DNA from 3 places in the Streptomyces sp. UC4497 genome. Region 2 is predicted to be linked to each of the others. Evidence: riboswitches for the same ligand, from Rfam matches in the RefSeq annotation. Region 2 holds a riboswitch; each other region holds the start of a gene.
What was found. Region 2 has a riboswitch for cyclic di-AMP ahead of ACYSUO_RS15820 (M23 family metallopeptidase). Riboswitches for the same ligand answer to the same signal wherever they lie in the genome.

Region 1 (4,958 bases), on a different contig from region 2:
TCGTACGTCATGTACGTCCTGTACATTTTTAAAGAAGCAGGTCCTGAAGCAGCGTCTTGAGGAGGCACCATGACCCGTCCGTCCGGCCGCTATGTCCTGCCCGAGTTCACCGAGCGCACCAGTTCGGGGAGCCGCACCCTCGACCCGTATTCGAAGCTCCTGGAAGAGCGCATCGTCTTCCTCGGGACGCCGATCGACGACATCTCGGCGAACGATGTGATGGCGCAGTTCATGCACCTCGAGTACCAGGCGCCCGACCAGGACATCTCCCTGTACATCAACTCTCCGGGCGGCTCGTTCAGTGCGATGACCGCGCTCTACGACACGATGCGGTACGTCGACTGCGACGTGGCGACGACCTGCCTGGGGCAGTGCTCGTCCGTGGCCGCGGTGCTGCTCGCGGCGGGGACGCCGGGGAAGCGGATGACGCTGCCCGGCGCGCGCGTGGTGATCGACCAGCCCTCGCTGCCCGAGCCGGCCCAGGGGCAGCCGAGCGACCTGGAGATCTACGCGAGCGAACTGGTGCGCATGCGCGACCAGTTGGAGGAGCTGCTCGCCCTGCACAGTGGTCGCTCCAAGGAACAGGTCGGCGCCGACATCGAGCGGGACACCGTGCTGACGGCGCAACAGGCCCTGGAATACGGCCTGGTGGACCACGTCGTGGAGAACCGGACCGCCACACTGCGCTCCCCCGGCGCGAGGTGATCGGCCGATGTTCCCACCCGAACTTCCGCCGCTGCCCGCGATGACCCGCGCCGAGTGCGAGCTCGTGGACCGCTACCTGGAGGTGGTCGACCTCATCGCGCGCATCAACCCGGCCCGCGGCGACGACACCTACAGCGGGCTGCGCGCGGCGCAGGCGCTGGTGAGCCGGGCAGCGGAGCTGCGGGACGCGCTGAACCTGATGCACCAGCGGGGCGAGAGCCGGGTGCACGCGAGCACCCTGGCGCGGGCGCTGCGCGTCCTTGATGGGGAGCGGCGCACCAAGCGGGTCACCCTGCCGACAGAACCGATCAGTTGAAGTCGGGGACCGATCAGTAGAAGTCGAGGCCACTCACCGAGCATCCAGAACCGCTACGGCGCGATCCAAACGGCCCGAACGAGGTACCCCGTACGGCCTAGCATCCGGTCCTTTGATGAGCCCGGCAAAGTTGCGCACGAGCCGTAGGCGGCTGCCGGAATTCGGCGTTCCGTCGCTGGTGCGGGCCTCGTCGGGGCTCGTCGGGCCGGGGCGAAAGCCGCACCGTCCACCTGAATGGGTCAAGGGTGACGAGACTCACTTACCGCCGGTTCACCTCGGTTTTCACCTGTGTCGTGCGTGAAGATCCGTTGCGACGACAAGCCCCCGCCGCCGCGGCGGGGCGGTCCGCACGGACGCCGAGTCCTGCCGCCGTGCGGATGCCAGGTCGACAGGAGTGCATCGGCAGGAGTGGAGGACCCGAGCACGACGGGCCCCCGCCGCGCCTCGTCAGAGGCCGTCGGACGGTCCTTGGGGTGAAGCCGCAGCTTGCGGCCGGGCAACTTCGCCGGCCCGAACCCGACAGGTCATCCTTCACAGGCGGCTGACGAAGGGTTGCGCATGACTGCGCTGAATCGTGTTCCGTCGCTGCTGACCCGGGCGGGTACCGCTTCCGCCCTCTCCATCGCCGTCGCCGGCGCGGGGCTCATGGTCCCCGGCGCCGCTTCCGAGGCATCAGCGGCCACGGCATCCGTCAAGGCACTGCACATTGCCGCGTCCAAGAAGGGTGCACCGTACAAGTGGGGCGCCGCCGGACCGCACCGGTTCGACTGCTCGGGCCTCACGCTCTACTCGTTCAAGCGGGCGGGCAAGAAGCTGCCGCGCACGGCTGCCCAGCAGTACAACAGGACCAAGCACATCTCAAGGTCTCACCGCGCCCGTGGTGACCTGGTGTTCTTCCGCTCCGGCCGAAGCATCTACCACGTGGGCATCTACGCCGGTAAGGGCCGCATCTGGCACTCCCCGAAGACCGGCGCCGTGGTGCGTCTCGAGCGGATCTGGACGAACAGCGTGTCGTACGGCCGGGTGCGGTGATCCGCCGCGCTCGCGCTTGAGCGTCACGCGAGCGGATACTCGTAGGGGATGAACGACCGCAACGAGACGCCGTTGGAACGCGCCGATCGGAACTTCGGAGAACTCCTTCAGGAGCTCCGGGTCATCCAGACCGGCGTGCAGTTCCTGTTCGCGTTCTTGTTGACCCTGGCGTTCACGTCGCGCTTCCCCTCGCTCGACTCGGTGCAACGGGCCACGTACGTAACGACGTTGCTCCTCACGGTCATCGCGGCCGCGCTGTTCACGGCGCCGGCCGCGGTGCACCGGATGCTGTTCAGCATGGGTGCGAAACCGCAGATAGTGCGGGTGTCCTCGCGGCTCGCGGCGTACGGGATGGTGGCGCTCGTGCTCGCGCTGAGCGGGTCCGTGCTGCTCGTGGTCGACGTGACGACCGGCAGGGCCGGTGGGATCGCGGCGGGCGTGGGGACGTTCTTCGTCTGTACGGGCCTGTGGGGACTGCTGCCCTGGCTGTTGCGGCGGGCGGTCCTCAGGCGGGGCGGGTGACCGGAGCCACCCAGGGCAGCGTGATCAGCACCGTCTTGCCGCCCTCGGGGGTCGGTCGCACCGTCAGCGTGCCGCCGCACTCCGCGGTGAGGCAGCGGATGATCACCATGCCCCGGCCGTTGTCCTGCTGGACGGCCGCCGGCAGCCGCTTGGGGTAGCGGGGGTGACTGTCGGTGACGCCGATGCGCAGCTGCTCGTCGCGCTCCAGCTCCATGTCGACGGTGAACGTGGGCGACTGCCCGAGGGTGTGCTGCACCGCGTTCGTCGCGAGTTCGGACACGATCAGGCGGACGGTGTCCGCCGCGTCGGTCCCCGGCGCCATGCCCCACTCCCCGAGCACGGTGGCGACATACCTGCGGGCGGCCGAGACCGAGGCGGGATCGCTCGGCAGCGTGACGGATGCTTCCTGGTGGTCTGCCATGGCGACGTGTCCCTTTCCCGCCGAGGTGGCTCGTCCGGCCTCGCGGATCGCTCGCGCGCGGCCCCCGGCAACTGCTTCGCGCCAGATTGCCACTTGGACGTACCCCTGTGGTGCCGATCCCCCAAGATATGCATATATCTGTCGCTCGATGCGGTGAACTCTGCGACGGTGGACCGTATTTGGGCCGAGGTACGCTCCGTCCTCTACCGTCGGCTCAGACACGCGCCCCGTGCGGGCCGGGAGGGAGTCCGGCCGGGTGGCGCGAGGAGCCCCGAGGAGTCCTCCATGAAATACGGTCCCGCGGTACGCCGCCGCAAACTCGGTGCCGAATTGCGCACGCTGCGCGTCCAGGCCGGCCTCACGAGCGGGGAGGCGGCCAGGCTCGTCGGCTGGCACCAGTCAAAAGTGAGCAGGATCGAAACCGGACGCAGCGGCGTGAAGCCTTCGGACGTGCTGCGGCTGCTCGACGCCTTCGAGGCCCGTGATCCCCGACTGCGCGAACTGGTGGTCGCGTTGGCCGGCGGGGACGAGGCGGGCGGGCACCACTGGTGGCACGCGTACCGCGGTCTGCTGCCGCCCGCGTACCGCGATTTCATCAGCCTGGAGTCCCAGGCGTGCCGCATCAGGACCCTGGAGACGAGCGTCGTACCGGGGCTTCTGCAGACACCCGAGTACGCGCAGGCGGTGACACGTTCGGTCTTGAACGGGGCGCCGGACCAGCACATCAACGCGCTGGTGGAGGTGCGGATCGCGCGCCAGGAAGTGTTGCGCGCCGACCCGCCGCTGCGGCTCACCGCCGTGCTCGACGAGGCGGTGCTGCGCAGGGAGGTGGGCGGGAACGGTGTGCTGCGACGGCAGTTGGTGCATCTGGCCGAGGCGGCATCAATGCCGCATGTCCGGATCCATGTGCTTCCGTTCTCGTCGGGTGGCCATATCGGCTTGACGGGACCTTTCGTTGTGTTCTCTTTTCCGAACACATCTGATCTGGATGTGGTTGTTCTCGACCATTTGACGAGTAGCCTCTACCTCGAGCGGAAAGAAGACCTCAAGGCGTACACCGACGCCTTCGACGCTCTTCTGCTCCATGCCAGGTCACCCGAGGATTCACTGGAATTCATCGCGGAGATTGCCGGGTAAGCGAGGACGCCGACACCTCGTCGTGCGCCGGCACCGCGTGAGGAGGCATCATGGCCATTGCCCGCAGCACGTCGCTGAGCGGTGTCCGATGGCGGCGCAGCAGCCGCAGCACGGGCGCCAACAACTGTGTGGAGACGGCCTCGTTGAGGTCGGGTGCGCCGGCCGGTCTGCTGGCCGTCCGCGACTCCAAGCGCACGACGGGGCCCGCGCTCCTGTTCACGTCCGCTAGTTGGCGGGCGTTCGTCAACTCCCTTCGGTAGCCGCCCCGTTGGGAGCGGTGCGGCTGATCACTCGGACGGCCTCGGTGACCTCGGTCTCCGTGAGGTCGGCGCGGGCGGTCAGCCGTAGCCGCGCGATGCCGTCGGGCACGGAGGGCGGCCTGAAGCACCCCACCGAGAGCCCCGCGTCCCGGCAGTCCGCCGCCCAGCGGACCGCCGCATCGGGCGAGGGGGCACGCACGGAGACGACCGCGGCATCGGGACGGACCGCCAACAGGCCTTCCTTCTCCAGTAGTTGATGCAGAGACGTCGCCACGTCCCGTGCGCGCGCGGCGCGTTCCGGCTCGCGGCGCAGCAGACGCAGCGCCGCGAGGGCCGCGCCGCAGGCGGCGGGGGCGAGGCCCGTGTCGAAGATGAACGTGCGGGCCGCGTTGACGAGATGGTCGATGACATGGGCCGGGCCGAGCACCGCGCCGCCCTGGCTGCCGAGGGACTTGGAGAGGGTGACACTGACGACGGTGTCGGCCGCGCCCGCGAGTCCCGCCGCGTACGGAACGCCGCGCCCGCCGGAGCCCACGACGCCGAGCCCGTGCGCGTCGTCGATGAT
Region 2 (4,958 bases):
GCACCCGCTGTTCACGGTGCTCACCGGCATCGGCTTCGGCATCGCCGCCGCCATGGCGCCGGGCCGCAGCCGACTGCGCCGGATGCTGCTCCCGCTCGCCGGACTGCTCGCCGCGATGGGCATGCACGCGTTCTGGAACGGCTCGTCCTCGTTCGGCGAGTACGGCTTCTTCGCGGTGTACGCCGCGTTCATGGTGCCGGTGTTCGGCGTGCTCACCTGGCTCGCGGTGTACGTACGCCAGCGCGAGCTGCGCACCATCCGCCAGGAGCTGCCCGCCTACGTCGCCGCGGGCTGGCTCGCCCCGCCCGAGCCGTTCGCGCTCGGTTCGCTCAAGGCGCGGCGCCTGGCCCGCGACTTCGCGACGCACTACGGCGGCCGGCCCGCCGCGACGGCGGTCGCCGAGTACGAGGACTTCGCGACATCCCTCGCGCTCCTTCGCCACCGCGGCCGCAGGGGCAAGGCCGGCGCGGACTACGTCGAACGGGAGCAGGAGCTGCTGGAGGCACTGTGGGCGCGGCGCGACTACGCGCGCCCGGCGCTCGCGTACGGCTCCCAGATCGCGGCGCCGATGTGGCTGCCCCCGGTGTACGCGGGCCCACTCGCGCAGGGCCCCGCGTACACACAGGGCCCCACGTACACGCAGGGCCCCGCGTACATCTACGACAACCCGTACCGCTACTGAGAGGCCGCGGTCAGCCGGTCGAGTTCCGCCTGCGTCAGCTCCACGTCCGCCACCGCGAGCAGCGCCGGGAGCTGCTCGACGATGCGCGCGGACGCGATCGGCGCCGCGACCGTGGGCTGCGCGGCGAGCCAGGCGAGGGCGACCGTGGCGATCTCGGCGTCGTGCGCCTGCGCGATCTCGTCGAGGGCGGTCAGGACCTTCTGGCCGCGCTCCGTCTCCAGGTACGCGCCGGCCTTCGCGGCGCGGGCGCTGTCCACCTGCTGCCCCGGCCGGTACTTGCCGGTCAGGAAGCCGGACGCGAGCGCGTAGTACGGCACGGCCCCGAGGCCCGCGCGGGCGGCGACGTCCTGCAGCTCACCCTCGTACGTGTCGCGCGAGACGAGGTTGTAGTGCGGCTGGAGCGCGACGTACCGGGCGAGGTTCTCGCGGTCGGAGAAGTCGAGGGAGGCCTGAAGGCGCTCGGCGGAGATGTTCGACGCGGCGATGTGCCGCACCTTGCCCGCCTTCACCAGCTCGTCGAGGGCGCCGATGATCTCCTCGACCGGCACCTCGGGCTTGTCGTAGTGCGTGTAGTACAGGTCGATGTGGTCGGTGCCCAGGCGCTTCAGGGAGGCGTCGGCCGCGGCCTTGATGTTGGCGGCGGACAGGCCCTGGAACTCGGGGTGCTGGCTGCCCTTGGTGGCGATGACGACGTCGTCGCGGCGGCCGCGCGAGGCCAGCCACTTGCCGATGACGGTCTCCGACTCACCGCCCCGGTTGCCGTCCACCCACGCCGAGTACACATCGGCGGTGTCGATGAAGTTGCCGCCCGCGGCGACGTACGCGTCGAGCACCTCGAAGGACGTGGCTTCGTCGGCGGTCCAGCCGAACACGTTGCCCCCGAGGGACAGCGGGAAGACCTCGAGGTCGGAGGTGCCGAGCTTGCGCAGAGAGCGAGAGGAAGTCATGCCCCTACTCAACACCCGTACGGAATACGGCATTCCTCGATCACACCGGAAATCGCCCCAAGAGCCCCAAGAATGGGCAAACCGGCAGCCCTGACGTCGGGGGGTGTGCGCCAGGACCGCCGGAGTTCAGTTGCTCAGGGGGTGAGGCCCTTGCCGCGCAGCCAGGACGCCGGGTCGACCCCGGTGGACTGCCCGTCGGGGTGGACCTCCAGGTGGAGGTGCGGCCCGGTGACATTGCCCGTGGCGCCCACACGGCCGATGACGTCACCCGTCGAGACCTTCTGGCCCGCGCTGACATTGAGCGAGGACTGGTGGCAGAACCACAGCTCGGTGCCGTCGTCGAGGGTGAGCACCGTGCGGTAGCCGTACGCGCCCGCCCAGCCGGCCTCGGTGACCGTGCCGGAGTGGATGGCGCGGATCGGGGTACCGGTGGAGGCGGCGAAGTCCAGGCCCGTGTGATAGCCGGAGGACCACATGGAGCCGGGCTGACCGAAGGTGCCGGAGAGCGTGTACGAGGCGACCGGGAGCTTGAAGCTCTTGGCGAGCTTGGCGAGGCGCTCTTCCTCGGCCTTGCGGCGGGCCTCCGCCTCGGCCTCCTTCTTCTCGGCGAGGGCCTTGGCCTTGGCCGCGTCCTGCTTGGCGGCGGCCTCGGCTGCCGCCTGCTTCGCGGCGGCCTCCTCGGCGGCCTGCTTCGCGGTGGCGTCGGCCGCGTCCTGCTGCGTCTCGGCCTGCTGCATGATGCGGGCCCGCAGCGCCTCGCCGGCGCCGGTCTGCCCGTCGGCGGCCTCGGCCTGGGTGACACCGGCGCCGCTCAGCGGGGAGGCCGTGGCGCCGGAGTCGGAATCGGAGTCCGAGCCGTCGGATATCAGCGAGCCCACGCCCGGCAGCGACTTGGCCTCGGGCAGCGAGTCCTTGACCGCCGACAGGTCGGGCATGGAGATGTGGACCGGCGGCTTGCCGCCCTGTGCGGTGGCGATGCCGCCCGCACCGACGGCGGCGACCACGCCGACGCCGAGAACAGTGGAGCTGCGAGCGAATCCACCACGGCGGCGGGCTACGCGATGCCTACCGCGGACGGGAGCGATGGACTCCTCGGTGGGGTTCCACTCCTCCCAGGTCTCCTGCTCGACGCCGAAGTCGTCTTCGGGGCCGTAGAAGAAGTCGGGGGCAGGCCGGTTCGACGCCACGGGGGCGCTCTCCTTTCCTTCCTTCTCGCCTACCGGGTTAGCTGACGGGTTCGGAGCAGGAAGGTCTCCTACGAACGCCTCCTTGGACAGGAAGAGCGTCCGATTCACCCCAAGTTGGTGGTTCCCCGGTTCCCTTGCGGGATTGAGCGTGTGCGCACGGAGCCATCTCTTGTGACGGCTGGGACGACCGCGCTGCGTTATCGAACGTTAATAGACAGCAGACAGTAATTCCAAGCGCTTCCCACTGATCGTTCACGACTCTGGCCAGGACTTATCGGGACATGAGCGGGTGGAATAGGGCGAGTTGATCGCACCTCTCAAACGTCCGCACAGCTGATGGTGCGTCAATTGTTATGCGGAGCGACGCCGTTCGACTACCTCTGGTAACAACGATCAAGGAACTCAGCCGCGCCGCACGGCGAGCAGCGCCATGTCGTCCTTCGTCCCGTCGCCGGTGTGCGCGCGCACCTCCACGGCGAGGGCCGCGAGGAGTTCCTCCGGCCCCGGGAAGACGCGTCCGGAGAGCCGGGCCGCCGGATCGTAGAAGCGGCCGCTCGGGTCGCGCGCCTCGGAGAGCCCGTCGGTGTAGAGCAACAGCGTGGCCGCGGACGGGAACGCCGCCTCGACGGCCCGGTCGGGCCAGCTGCCGAGTTCGCTCATGCCGAGCGGCAGCGCCGCCTGGCACGGATCGAGCGCGCGCACGGCGCCGTCGCCGAGCAGCAACAGCGGGCTGGGGTGGCCGCGGTTGAGGACGCGGACGAGCTCGACGCCGTGCGGGATCTCGACGAGCACCGCGGTGGTGAAGCCCTCGAAGTCGTCGATGCCGCTGCGCCGGGTGCCCTCGCGCGCCAGGGCCCGCTCGAGGCGCTGGGCGACCGCCTCCAGGGAACCCTCCTGCTCGGCCGCCTCCCGGAACGCGCCGATGACGACGGCGACCGCGGCGACCGCGCCCATGCCCTTGCCGCGCACGTCGCCGACGATGATCCGGATGCCGTGCGGGGTGTCCTGGACCGCGTACAGATCACCGCCGATGAACGCGTCGGCCTGCGCCGCCTCGTAGCGCGCCGCGATGACGAAGCCGCCGAGCCGCCCGGGGGGCCTGGGCAGTACGGCCAACTGCGCGGCCTGGGCGATCTCGCGGGCGGAGGCCAGCTCCTCGTAGCTGCGGCGCACGATCCGGTTGAGCAGACAGGCCAGCAGGCAGACGGTGGCCACGGTGACGATCTCGGTGACGAACACCGAGTCGAGGTGCTCCGTGAAGCGCAGGTGCACGGCGGTGATCGCGCCGATCGACACGACGCCGACCAGCATCGTCGCGCCGAGCGAGAAGAACGGGGCGGCCACCAGCGGTGCCGCACTGAATAAGGGGGCGCCCGGGAAGCCGCTGGGAGTGACGTACTCGTAGACCGCGCCGCCGATGACGAGCAGCAGGGGCAGCAGCCGCAGGAAGAGCCGGACCCTCACGTTCTCGGAGCCGTGCCGCTTCCGTCTCGCGCCGGTACCTCCTGTTCGCTTCCCCACCACTCGTCTCCTGCCGTTCCCTGCCAGCTTCCGGCGTCTCACCAAGAGTTCCTGCACGGGGACGCCGGGGCGAGCAGGAGTGGGCCGTACGGGTGGGGAAAGTGACGTGCGCAACACCGGCGGTACAGGGGCCACACGGGGCGCCACAGCGGCATCGCGGCACAAAGAAACCGAGGCCGGAATCTCGATGAGATTCCGGCCTCGGTCTTCAGTAGCGGGGACAGGATTTGAACCTGCGACCTCTGGGTTATGAGCCCAGCGAGCTACCGAGCTGCTCCACCCCGCGCCGTTGTGTTCACAACTCTACGCCATCAGGGGGAGTGAACGCGAATCGCTTCCCACGAGGCCCACGCGGCGGCTCACGCCACGGCTCACGCGGCGGCGTGCGTGAGCGTCTCCCAGGCCACGAACAGGTCGTCCGTCCCCTCAGGCCGCTGCTGGCGGGTGAGCTTCTCGGTCTGCGGGAGGTCCATCTTCAGCCGTCCGTTCAGGTGCTGAAGGCCCACCTCCGTGTCGGGCCCCATGTCCCGCTGCACCTTCCCGCCGCACAGCCAGGTCGGGGCCTTGGCGCCCAGCTGGTACTTGGAGTGCAGTTCGAGCGCGGCGGCGAGCCGGTCCTTC
Region 3 (4,958 bases), on a different contig from region 2:
GGGCGCAGGCCCGCGAGGATCAAGCCGGGGCAGGCGCTCGCCGAGGCCTCGGTGGAGCGGCTGCGCCCGGGCGTCATCCGTACCGTGCTCGGTGTCGCGGCCCTCGGCGGCGGCTCGGCGCTCGCCGGCGTCGCGGCCTCCACCGCCGGAGCCGACGCGGCGAATGCCTCGCTCGGCGTGGTCATGCTCTTCATGCTCGCCGTCGCGCTGCTCGGCCCGCTGGTGGCCCGGCTGTGCGCGGCGCTCTTCGGCCTGCTGCTGCGCGGCGGAGGGGCCTCGGCCTCGCTGGCGGCCGCCAACTCTCGGACGAATTCCCGCCGGTTGGCCTCCGCGATCACGCCGATCGTGCTGGCGATGGCCTTCGCCTCGACGCTGGTCTTCATGCACACGAGCGAGAGCAAGGTCTCCGCGGACCAGCTGCGCGAGGGCATCACGGCGGACCACGTCGTCACCGCCCCGGCAGGACTTCCCGCGGGCGCCGCCGACCGGGCCGCCCGCGCTCCCGGCGTGGACGCGGCCGTAAGCCTCCTCGACACACAGGTGCTCGTACCGGTCGACTCGGGCGGGGAGACGTCGCTGCAGGCAACGGCGACGCAGGGCATCTCGGGCTCCGGCGCCGAGCTGGCCAGGGTGCAGGACCTGGATGTGCGTGACGGCAGCTTGAACGGCGTGGGCGCGGGCCGCATCGCCATCGACAAGACGCTCGCCACGGCGGCGAAGGTGAAGGTCGGCGACAGGCTGCCGCTCTACCTTCCCGACGGCACGAAGGCCCGCCCGGAAGTCGCCGCGGTCTACGGCCGGGGCCTCGGCCTGGCGGCGGTGACCATGGACCGCGCGTCCCTGGCCGCCCACGTCACCTCGGGCTTCGACGGCACGCTGCTGGTGCGCGGCGGCGACGCCGAGCCGCTCACCGCACTGGGCAAGGTCACCGACGCCTCGGGCTATGCCGTCGCGCAGAGCGTGGACAGCGAGCTGGGGGCCTGGTCCAACTACATGATGGCCGCGGTCCTGGGCGGGTTCGCCGCCGTCGCCGCGGTCAACACCCTGGTGATGACGGTCCTGGACCGCCGTCGCGAACTGACGGTGCTCCGCCTCGTCGGATCCACGCGCCGCCAGGTGCTGCGGATGCTCCGCTGGGAGAGCCTGCTGGTATCGGCGGCAGGGGTGGCGCTCGGCACCACCATCGCGCTGATCACGCTGACCCCGATGATGCGCGGCATGACGGGGGAGTCCCCGTACATACCGCCGCTGCTGTACGGCACGTTCGCCGCGAGCGCGGTGTGCCTCGGGCTGCTCGCCGTAACCCTCCCTGCCCGCGCGGCACTTCGCGACAGGGAGGGGTGACGTCGGGCACTGGGCCGGGGTCCGGGGCTGCGGCTCAGGCCCGGGCTTCGGCCGAGAGGACGGTGCAGGCCCTCAGGCGCCGGGCCTCAGTCCAGCAGGCGCTCGCGCAGCCGCTCGCGCGTCGCCGAGGTGAGCTTCAGGCCCTCTTCGAGGTAGCGGTCCGTGCTGCCCCACAGTTCGTCGATCGTCTCGAGGCCCGCGTTGAGGTACTCGATGCGGGCGTCGAAGAGCGGGCTGAGCAGCTCCATGATCTCGGGGGAGTAGGCGTCCTTCGCGGTGGCGGTGCGGCGCACGTTGTAGCGGCGGTGCTTCTCGTTGGACTTGAGGTAGTCCGCCTCGATGGCGTCGCGCTCCACGCCCACCGCGAGCAGCGTCACCGCGATCGACAGGCCCGCGCGGTCCTTGCCCGCCGCGCAGTGCATCAGCGCGGGGAGGCTGTCCTCGGCGAGGGAGTGCAGCACGCGGCTGTGCTCGGCGGTGCGCTCCTTGATCATGGTGCGGTAGGACTCGACGAGCCGGTTCGCCGCGCGGCCCTCGTCGAGGATCTGGCGCAGCTGGTCGATGTTGCCGTCGCGGACCATGGTCCAGAATTCGGCGCCGTCGGCCGGGTCGTTGAGCGGCAGGTTCAGATTGCGCACGCCGGGCAGTTCGACGTCCGCGCCCTCCAGCTTCTGGTCCGCGGAGTTGCGGAAGTCGAAGACCGTGTGCAGGCCGAGGGAGGAGAGGAAGGCCGAGTCCTCTGCCGTGGCGTGGGCGAGGTGACCGCTGCGGAACAGTACGCCCTGGCGCACGCGCCGGCCGTCCACGGTGGGCAGGCCGCCCACATCTCGGAAGTTGCGCACTCCGGTCAGCTCGGGCTCGGTGGACGGTGCGTGCTGCGTCACAGGGGCTCCTCCCAATCGGTGCACCGGCGTTGGGTCGCCGGCGGGCGCGCTCCTGACGATACGACATCGGTTCCACAGGCAACCATCTGTCTGATTCGCCCCGATTCGTGCCAACTGTGCATGAATCGAAGGGGCTTGTGGGCGTGTGCGTGACCGGCTTCATGTTCGTGACGCTGTGTGGCGGACGGCCGGGAATGGCGCCCCAGTAATCCCCGAAGGTATGGCGTTGGTAAAGCGAGGAATGTCGACGGAGGGTTACACAGGGAAGCCTCAGAATCCCAAGGAATTGCCCCCGCAGATGAATTCGGGGTTTGTCGTCGCCATTGCCGTTCGCCTACGGTCACCAATCAATCCGGTCGGAACGCCTAGTCCTGCCGCCGCCCGGATTCCTTTCGACTACCCGTCACGGCAGGAGCGGGGGACCCACACGCAAGACGCCGCGTAGGGGATTTCCCGAAGCGGCTTGGGGTGAAGCCGTGCCCGTACCCCGGGCGCGGCCGGGCATCTCCAGCCCGAACCCGACAGCTCACCTCGTAGGCGACGGAGAGGAAATTCAGCATGCCCGCAAAGGGAAAGCACCGCCTTTCGACCTCCCGCCGCATCGCCCGTGTCGCCGCCGTCGCCTCCGCCGGCGGAGCCGCCATCGCGCTGCCGCTGATGGGCGCCACCGGCGCGCAGGCCGCGACGTCCGGCCCCGCCGCCGACGCCACGACGTACACCGTCAAGGCCGGTGACACGCTCTCGAAGATCGCCAAGGCGCAGGACGTCGACGGCGGCTGGAAGAAGCTCTACGAGGACAACAAGGACGCCGTCGGCCCCGACGCGGACCACCTCAAGATCGGCGTCGAGCTCGACCTCGGCGGCGCGGCCGACAGTGAATCCGGCTCCGAGGGCGCGGCCACCGCCACGGAGACGAGCGCCAAGACCACCGCCTCCGGCGACTACGCGGCGCCGGTCGACGGCGCCCAGGGCACGGGCTACGGCAACTCGGGCTCCATGTGGTCCAGCGGCAGCCACACCGGCGCCGACTACTCGGTGCCGACCGGCACCTCCGTGAAGTCGATCGCCGACGGCACCGTCGTCTCGACCGGCTCGGGCGGCGCGTACGGCAACGAGGTCGTCATCGAGCACGCCGACGGCCACTTCTCCCAGTACGGCCACCTGTCCTCGATCGGCGTCGCCCAGGGCGACACCGTGACGGCCGGCCAGGAGATCGCCAAGTCCGGCGCGACGGGCAACGTCACCGGACCGCACCTGCACTTCGAGGTCCGCACGACCGCGGACTACGGCTCGGACATCGACCCGATCGCGTACCTGAGCGAGCACGGTGTGAACGCCTGAGACGACTCGTAGCGGTCGCGACCGCTCGCTCACTTCGGCGCCCGGGGCTGTCCCCCGGGCGCCGAAGTGCGTTCCCGCGCTTATTCCCCAGGTGGCGAGTGGGTTATCTCACCACGCGTCAACCCCTGGCTACGGTCGCGTAGGTCACAGTCGAGGGTGAAAGATGTGTGGTCGTGGCAAACGAATCGAGAGCACTCACGGAGACACTCAACGGCACGATCCGGTCCTACGCGGCCGTGGGCGACAGCTTCACCGAAGGAGTCGGTGACCCCGGGCCCGACGGAAAGTTCGCGGGTTGGGCCGACCGGCTCGCCGTCCTCCTGGACGACCGTGTCCCCGAGGACACCTTCAAGTACGCGAACCTGGCCGTGCGCGGCAAGCTCCTCGACCAGATCGTCGCGGACCAGGTCCCGAAGGCGGTCGAGCTCGCGCCCGACCTGGTGACCCTGGTCGCCGGCGGCAACGACATCATCCGCCCCGGCACCGACCCGGACGACGTGGCCGAACGCTTCGAGAAGGCCGTGGTCCAGCTCACCGAGGCGGCCGGCACCGTCATGGTGGCCACCGGCTTCGACACCCGTGACGTGGCCGTGCTCAAGCACCTGCGCGGCAAGATCGCCACGTACAACATGCACGTGCGGGCGATCGCCGACCGGCACGGCTGCCTGATGCTCGACCTGTGGTCCCTGAAGTCCATCCAGGACCGCAGGGCCTGGGACGACGACCGTCTCCACCTGTCGCCCGAGGGGCACACGCGGGTGGCGCTGCGCGCCGGTCAGGCGCTGGGCATCGACGTGCCGGCCGACCCCGAGCAGGCGTGGCCGCTGCTGCCGCCGCGCGGCACGTTCGAGGTGCGGCGCGACGACATCCACTGGGCGCGCGAGTTCCTGGTGCCGTGGATCGGGCGCCGGCTGCGCGGCGAGTCCTCCGGCGACCGGGTGCAGGCGAAGGGCTTCGTGGACCCGCACGCGGTGAAGGCGCACCTGGAGGCGGCGTCCTGACGCGTTGAACCTCTGCGGCGCGGTGGCGCTGACGGCCGCCCGTCAGCGCCCCGCCCCGGTCAACTCCGCGCGCTCGAGCCCCAGTTCGCGGGCGAGCGCCTCATCCACCCACTCCTGCATACGGGCCCGCGACACGACGGCCGACCTGGCGCGCCCGTCGTCGTAGGCCGTCATCTGCACGGCGAGCCCGTCGAGCAGCGCCGTGATCCGCAGCGCCGCCCCCATCGGGTCGGCGCAGACGAACTCGCCCGCCGCCACGCCCTCGGCGACCACTTCGGCGAGCGCCGCCTTCCACTGCCGGTCGAGGTCCCGCGTGACCTCCCGCAGCGCGGGCTCGCGCAGCGCCGCCGCCCAGCCCTCGATCCACAGCCGCCACCCCTTGGCCTGC

Region 1: it holds a riboswitch for cyclic di-AMP, as region 2 does, so the genes downstream of both, ACYSUO_RS09655 (C40 family peptidase) here and ACYSUO_RS15820 (M23 family metallopeptidase) in region 2, are expected to answer to the same signal.
Region 3: it holds a riboswitch for cyclic di-AMP, as region 2 does, so the genes downstream of both, ACYSUO_RS29215 (M23 family metallopeptidase) here and ACYSUO_RS15820 (M23 family metallopeptidase) in region 2, are expected to answer to the same signal.

Annotation. Positions count from the first base shown of each region.
Region 1 covers NZ_JBTYHB010000005.1:175,336-180,293, forward strand. The annotation lists gene ACYSUO_RS09645 (ATP-dependent Clp protease proteolytic subunit) at 70-705, shown strand; gene ACYSUO_RS09650 (hypothetical protein) at 713-1,021, shown strand; cyclic di-AMP (ydaO/yuaA leader) riboswitch at 1,447-1,576, shown strand; gene ACYSUO_RS09655 (C40 family peptidase) at 1,580-2,053, shown strand; gene ACYSUO_RS09660 (DUF6328 family protein) at 2,102-2,575, shown strand; gene ACYSUO_RS09665 (ATP-binding protein) at 2,559-2,996, opposite strand; gene ACYSUO_RS09670 (helix-turn-helix domain-containing protein) at 3,282-4,133, shown strand; gene ACYSUO_RS09675 (DUF397 domain-containing protein) at 4,184-4,393, shown strand; gene ACYSUO_RS09680 (8-amino-7-oxononanoate synthase) at 4,377-4,958, opposite strand, start outside.
Region 2 covers NZ_JBTYHB010000009.1:267,090-272,047, reverse strand. The annotation lists gene ACYSUO_RS15830 (PrsW family intramembrane metalloprotease) at 1-682, shown strand, start outside; gene ACYSUO_RS15825 (aldo/keto reductase) at 676-1,629, opposite strand; gene ACYSUO_RS15820 (M23 family metallopeptidase) at 1,764-2,816, opposite strand; cyclic di-AMP (ydaO/yuaA leader) riboswitch at 2,828-2,975, opposite strand; gene ACYSUO_RS15815 (PP2C family protein-serine/threonine phosphatase) at 3,219-4,337, opposite strand; tRNA gene ACYSUO_RS15810 (tRNA-Met) at 4,550-4,623, opposite strand; gene ACYSUO_RS15805 (alginate lyase family protein) at 4,709-4,958, opposite strand, start outside.
Region 3 covers NZ_JBTYHB010000026.1:19,501-24,458, reverse strand. The annotation lists gene ACYSUO_RS29225 (ABC transporter permease) at 1-1,344, shown strand, start outside; gene ACYSUO_RS29220 (tyrosine-protein phosphatase) at 1,431-2,228, opposite strand; cyclic di-AMP (ydaO/yuaA leader) riboswitch at 2,612-2,783, shown strand; gene ACYSUO_RS29215 (M23 family metallopeptidase) at 2,787-3,569, shown strand; gene ACYSUO_RS29210 (SGNH/GDSL hydrolase family protein) at 3,788-4,570, shown strand; gene ACYSUO_RS29205 (TetR/AcrR family transcriptional regulator) at 4,613-4,958, opposite strand, start outside.